Regions from separate parts of the Streptomyces sp. NPDC086077 genome, predicted to be linked through region 2. Evidence: riboswitches for the same ligand, from Rfam matches in the RefSeq annotation. Region 2 holds a riboswitch; the other holds the start of a gene.
The links. Region 2 has a riboswitch for cobalamin ahead of AB0O67_RS03635 (prenyltransferase/squalene oxidase repeat-containing protein). Riboswitches for the same ligand answer to the same signal wherever they lie in the genome.
Positions count from the first base shown of each region.

Region 1: it holds a riboswitch for cobalamin, as region 2 does, so the genes downstream of both, AB0O67_RS35710 (ribonucleoside-diphosphate reductase subunit alpha) here and AB0O67_RS03635 (prenyltransferase/squalene oxidase repeat-containing protein) in region 2, are expected to answer to the same signal.

Region 1 covers NZ_JBFBJT010000240.1:3,102-6,299, reverse strand. The annotation lists gene mctP (monocarboxylate uptake permease MctP) at 1-925, shown strand, start outside; gene AB0O67_RS35715 (GNAT family N-acetyltransferase) at 1,034-1,540, shown strand; cobalamin riboswitch at 1,557-1,734, shown strand; gene AB0O67_RS35710 (ribonucleoside-diphosphate reductase subunit alpha) at 1,857-3,198, shown strand, end outside.
Region 2 covers NZ_JBFBJT010000007.1:34,795-37,992, forward strand. The annotation lists gene AB0O67_RS03630 (MBL fold metallo-hydrolase) at 1-977, shown strand, start outside; cobalamin riboswitch at 1,296-1,421, shown strand; gene AB0O67_RS03635 (prenyltransferase/squalene oxidase repeat-containing protein) at 1,539-2,759, shown strand; gene AB0O67_RS03640 (SCO2322 family protein) at 2,756-3,198, shown strand, end outside.

The DNA.
Region 1 (3,198 bases), on a different contig from region 2:
GGCGAACGACAAGTACACGGAGGCCGGTGCGGGCGGACTGGTGCCGACCGCCGCCTCGCAGTGGACGTACGCCACGCTGGCACTGGGCTCGGCGCTCGCCCTGTTCATGTACCCGCACAGCGTCACGGCCGTGCTGTCCAGCCGCAGCCGGGACGTGATCCGCCGCAACTCCACGATCCTGCCGCTGTACTCGCTGATGCTGGGCCTGCTGGGCCTGCTCGGCTTCATGGCGATCGCGGCCGGCATCAAGGTCGAGAACGGCCAGCTGGCGATCCCCCAGCTGTTCGAGACCATGTTCCCGGACTGGTTCACCGGCGTCGCGTTCGCGGCGATCGGCATCGGCGCGCTGGTCCCGGCGGCCATCATGTCGATCGCGGCGGCCAACCTCTTCACCCGCAACATCTACAAGGACTTCCTCAAGCCGGACGCCACGCCCGCGCAGGAGACCAAGGTCTCCAAGCTGGTGTCCCTGCTGGTGAAGGTCGGCGCCCTCGTCTTCGTCCTCGGGATGGACAAGACGGTCGCGATCAACTTCCAGCTGCTGGGCGGCATCTGGATACTGCAGACCATGCCCGCCCTGGTCGGCGGCCTGTTCACCCGCTGGTTCCACCGCTGGGCGCTGCTGGCAGGCTGGGCGGTCGGCATGACCTACGGCACGGTCGCGGCGTACGGCGTCGCCTCCCCGACGCAGAAGCACTTCGGCGGCTCCTCGGCGGAGATCCCCGGCATCGGCGAGATCGGGTACATCGGCCTCACGGCGTTCGTCCTGAACCTGGTGGTCACGGTGGTCCTCACCTTCGTCCTGAAGGCCGTGAAGGCCCCCGAGGGCGTCGACGAGACGAAGCCCGGGGACTACACGGCGGACGCCGGCGACCCGGGAGTCCAGGTGGAGCTGCCGCCGGCGACGGCGGGAGCCGCCCACTGAGACGCGCCCCGTAGGGGCGCGGGGACTGCACGACCAGCCCACGGACAACCCGCAGCGGGCCGCCGGCACTGAGCCACACGGCGGCCCGCTGTCGTACACACTCCCCCCATGGACATCGAAATCCGCCCCGCGCGCCACGCCGAGTTCGCCGGTCTCGGCGAGATCACCGCGCAGGCCTACCTCCAGGACGGCCTTCTGGACTTCGGCGAGCACGACGAGTACCTCGGCGAACTGCGAGACGTCGCCAAGCGCGCCGCCGCCGCGGAGGTACTCGTGGCCGTCGAGCGCCAACGTGTCCTGGGAGGCGTCACCTTCGTCCCGTCCGGCGGCCCCATGGCCGACATAGCCGGCCCCTCGGAGGCCGAGATCCGTATGCTCGCCGTCGCCCGGGAGGCCCGCGGCCGAGGCGTCGGCGAGGCCCTCGTGCGCGCCTGTCTCGACCGCGCCCGCGCCGTCGAGGGCTGCACCGGGATCGTCCTGTCGACCCAGCGGACCATGCGCAGCGCCCACCGCATCTACGAACGACTGGGCTTCACCCGCACCCCGGAGCGCGACTGGAACCCCCTCCCGGACCTCGACGACATCACGCTTCTCACCTACCAGTTGACGCTCTGAAGTCATCGGCGACACAACATATGGGGGTGCCGTCGGCACCCGGCACTAGATGTATGCTCATGCTCGCTGTCGCCGCAGGGGAATCCGGTGCGAATCCGGAACTGTCCCGCAACGGTGTACTTGCGTGTGTCCGCCCTGAAAAGGGGGTGCCCGCCTGGTCAGTCCGAGGACCTGCCGACAGCGCGCCCGGCCGTCCGGCTCGGGCGCCCTGACGTCCGGGTCTCGTGGAATGGGCCGGTGGACGCGACGCCCTGTGCGCTCGTGTGCTGCCCCCTGCCCTCCGCAAGGCCCCGTGCCGAGCGAGGGAGAGCCCCACGTGACCATCGCGCCAGCCGAACCGGCCGCAGCGACAACGGTGGAAGTGGAACCCGACGGTCCCGGAACCGCGTTGCTGCGGACCCTGACCGAGCTGACCGCCGACCTCCCCGACGCCGATCCCGGCCGGGTCGCCGCCGCCGCGCTGCGTGGCCGTTCCGCCCGGGCGGACGAGAGCGAACTGCGGGAGCTGGCCACGGAGGCCGCCGCCGGCCTGATCTCCGAGGACCCCGCCTACTCCCGTCTCGCCGCGCGGCTGCTGACCGGCTCCATCGCCGCCGAGGCCGCCTCCCAGGGCGTCACGTCCTTCACGGAGTCCGTCGCCGTGGGGCACCGGGAAGGGCTGATCGCCGACCGTACGGCCGCGTTCGTGCGCCTGCACGCCGACCGCCTGGACACCCTGATCGACCGGAACGCCGACGACCGCTTCGGCTACTTCGGCCTGCGCACCCTGCACAGCCGCTACCTGCTCCGGCACCCGATCACCCGCAAGGTCGTCGAGACGCCCCAGTACTTCATGCTGCGCGTCGCCGCGGGTCTCGCCGAGGACGACACCACCCGGTCGCTGGACGAAGTCGCCGCGCTCTACGGGCTCATGAGCCGCCTCGACTACCTCCCCTCGTCCCCCACCCTCTTCAACTCCGGCACCCGGCACCCCCAGATGTCGTCCTGCTACCTGCTGGACTCCCCCAAGGACGAGCTGGACTCCCTCTACGAGCGCTACCACCAGGTCGCCCGGCTCTCCAAGCACGCCGGCGGCATCGGCCTCTCGTACTCCCGGATCCGCTCCCGCGGCTCCCTGATCCGCGGCACCAACGGTCACTCCAACGGCATCGTCCCGTTCCTGAAGACGCTGGACGCCTCGGTCGCCGCCGTGAACCAGGGTGGCCGGCGCAAGGGTGCGGCCGCCGTCTACCTGGAGACCTGGCACTCCGACATCGAGGAGTTCCTTGAGCTGCGGGACAACACCGGTGAGGACGCCCGCCGCACGCACAACCTCAACCTCGCGCACTGGATCCCGGACGAGTTCATGCGGCGGGTGAACGCGGACGCGCCGTGGTCGCTGTTCTCGCCGTCGGACGTGCCCGAACTGGTCGACCTGTGGGGCGAGGAGTTCGACGCGGCTTACCGCGAGGCCGAGAGGAAGGGCCTGGCGAAGAAGTCGCTTCCCGCCCGTGAGCTGTACGGCCGGATGATGCGCACCCTCGCGCAGACCGGCAACGGCTGGATGACCTTCAAGGACGCCGCCAACCGCACCGCCAACCAGACCGCCGAGCCGGGCCACGTCGTCCACTCCTCGAACCTCTGCACGGAGATCCTGGAGGTCACGGACGACGGCGAGA
Region 2 (3,198 bases):
TCCCCATCCCGGGCAACCCCCTCGGCCACACCCTCGTGCACGTCGTCGACACCGACGCCGGCCCGGTGCTGATCGACACCGGCTGGGACGATCCGGCGTCCTGGGACACCCTCGCCGCGGGGCTCGCGGCGTGCGGCACCTCGGCCGCCGAGGTGCACGGCGTGGTCGTCACCCACCACCACCCCGACCACCACGGCCTGTCGGGCCGGGTGCGGGAGGCGTCGGGGGCGTGGATCGCGATGCACGCGGCGGACGCGGCGGTGGTGCGCCGCACGCACGAGGCCCGTCCCGAGCACTGGTTCTCGTACATGGCGGACAAGCTCACCGCGGCCGGCGCCCCCGAGGCCCACATCGCCCCCCTGCGCACCGCCCGCGGCCGCCTCCCCGGCCTCTCCCCCGCCCTCCCCGACCGCGAGATCGTCCCCGGCGAGCTGCTCGACCTCCCCGGCCGCCGGCTGCGCGCGATCTGGACGCCGGGCCACACGCCGGGCCATGTCTGCCTGCACCTGGAGGAGGAGCACCCTGCCCGGCTCCCGGGCCACGGCCGCCTGTTCTCCGGCGACCACGTGCTGCCCGGGATCACCCCGCACATCGGCCTGTACGAGGACCCGGACGACACGACCGTCACCGACCCGCTCGGCGACTACCTGGCCTCCCTGGAGCGCGTCGCCCGCCTCGGGCCCGCCGAGGTCCTCCCGGCGCACCAGCACGCCTTCACCGACGCCCCTGCCCGGGTGGCGGAGTTGCTCACCCATCACGAGGCGCGTCTCACCGGTCTGCTGGTGCTCCTGACCGAGCCCCTCACCCCCTGGCAGCTCGCCGAGCGCATGGACTGGAACCGCCCCTGGGCCCATATCCCCTACGGTTCCCGCAACATCGCCGTCTCTGAGGCGGAGGCCCATCTGCGCCGCCTGGTGAAGCTGGGGCGGGCGGAGGCGGTGCCGGGGAGCGATCCGGTCACGTACGTGGCGGTCTGAGGCCTTCGCGGCACCTGGACGAGCCCGCGCCGGACCTCCGGTGGATTCGGCCCGGTCCCCGGACGACGGCGGCCACCGCCGCTCGTACTTCCTGCCCCCTTCTCTCATCCCTTGTCCTCCACGGGAGTTCGCATGGCGTGGCCGCGACTACGGCGCCGCGGGGCCGTGCCGCCGCCCGCCGTGCCGGGGCCGTGCGCGCTCGGCCGGCACACGGCCACGAGTCCGGCCCGGTCGGCCGCTGCCGTGCGGCGGGCCTGGTCAGGACCCGCGCCTAGCCCCGGCCGGGTGTGACCGGCGCCCCACGGGGGGTTCGGCTACGGGCGGGTAGAGTGGCCCGGTCGTCATCACACCCGTACGGGGGAAAGCCGGTGCAAATCCGGCGCTGACCCGCAACCGTGAGCAGCCGAGGCTGTGAGCCGGACCGCCCCGCACGGAAGCGTGACCGGCTCAAGTGCACCGGCAACCGGCCGGTGTACGGCACCGTCGAGGTATACGGAGCCGAGCCGCCCGGGGGTTGCCCGTGCTGCGCGGCTCCCCCGCAGGGAGAGGCACCCGCCGATCATGAACGTCGTCCGCCGCAGCGCAGCGGCCCTGGCCGTCACCGCAGTGATCGGTGCCGCCGCGACCCCGGTCGCCCACGCCGCGAGCCCCTCGCCGTCGCTGCCCTCGGGCCTGTACGGCACGGGCGACCCGACCTACGACGGCGTGTGGCGCCAGTCGCTCGCCCTGCTCGCCCAGGACGCCGTCGGCGTGCGGCCCGCCGCCTCGGCCGTGGACTGGCTCGCCGGACAGCAGTGCGCCGACGGCGCGTTCGCGCCGTACCGCGCCGACACCGCCAAAGCCTGCGACGCCAGGACGCCGGTCGACACCAACATGACCTCCGCCGCCGTGCAGGCGCTCGCCGCGCTCGGCGGGCACGACGCCGTCACCGGCAAGGCCGTCACGTGGCTGAAGTCCGCGCAGAACAAGGACGGCGGCTGGGGCTACACCGCCGGCAGCCCCAGCGACGCCAACTCGACCTCCCTGGTGATCGGCGCCCTCTCCGCCGCCGGCGAACAGCCGAACGACGTCGTCAAGGGCGGCAGGTCTCCCTTCGACGCCCTGCTGACGTTCGCCATACCGTGCGACGACGACAAGGGCGCCGGCGCCTTCGCCTACCAGCCGGACGAGAAGGGTGCCCTCGCCGCCAACGCGGACGCCACCGCGGCCGGTGTGCTGGGCGCGCTCGGCAAGGGCCTGACCGCCGAGGCCGCCGGCACCGGGGCCGCGCCCTCCTGCACCGACGGCGACGACCTCACCCCCGAGCAGGCCGCCGCGAACGGCGCCTCCTACCTCTCCGACGCGCTCGCCGCGGACGGCCACCTCATGTCGGCGCTCGCCGGTGCCGAGGACCAGCCGGACTACGGCAACACCGCCGACGCCGTCGTGGCCCTCGCCGCCCAGGGTGGTGCCGAGCAGGCGGCCGGGCCCCTCAAGTGGCTTGAGCGGAACGCCACCACGTGGGCCAGGCAGAGCGGCCCCGCCGCCCACGCCCAGCTGATCCTCGCCGCGCACGCGGCCGGCGCCGACCCGCGCGACTTCGGCGGCACGGACCTCGTGCGGCTGCTGGGCGCGTCGGGGCCCGCCCCGCAGGCCGCGAAGCAGACCGCCGCCGCGGACAGCGACGCCAAGTCCGAGTCGGAGGACGGCTTCGGTGTCTGGTGGTACGTCGGCGTCTGCCTGGTCGCCGGTGTCGGCATCGGCTTCCTGCTCAGCGGCCGGAACCGGAAGCAGCAGCCGTGACACGCCGTGCGGCGCTCCTGTTCACCGCTCTCCTGATCGCCCTGGCGGGCGGCACGGGCCCGGCCCAGGCCACCGGCTACCGCTACTGGTCGTTCTGGGAGCGCGACGGCGAGGCGTGGACGTACGCCACCCAGGGTCCCTCCACCGCCCGCCCCGCCGACGGCTCCGTCCAGGGCTTCCGCTTCGCCGTCAGCGAGGACTCCCAGGACGCCTCCCAGCCGCGCGGCGAGGCCGGCTTCACGACGATCTGCGCCGGCACCCCCGCGCGGGACGGCCAGAAGCGGGTGGCCCTGGTCATCGACTTCGGCACGGCGTCGGACGCCCCCTCCGGCGAGACCCCGCCCGCGTCCCGCACGGCCTGCGCCCGGCTCGCCCCGGACGGGACGACGGCGGACGCCCTGGCGGCGGTCGCCAAGCCTCTGCGCTACGACGCCGACGC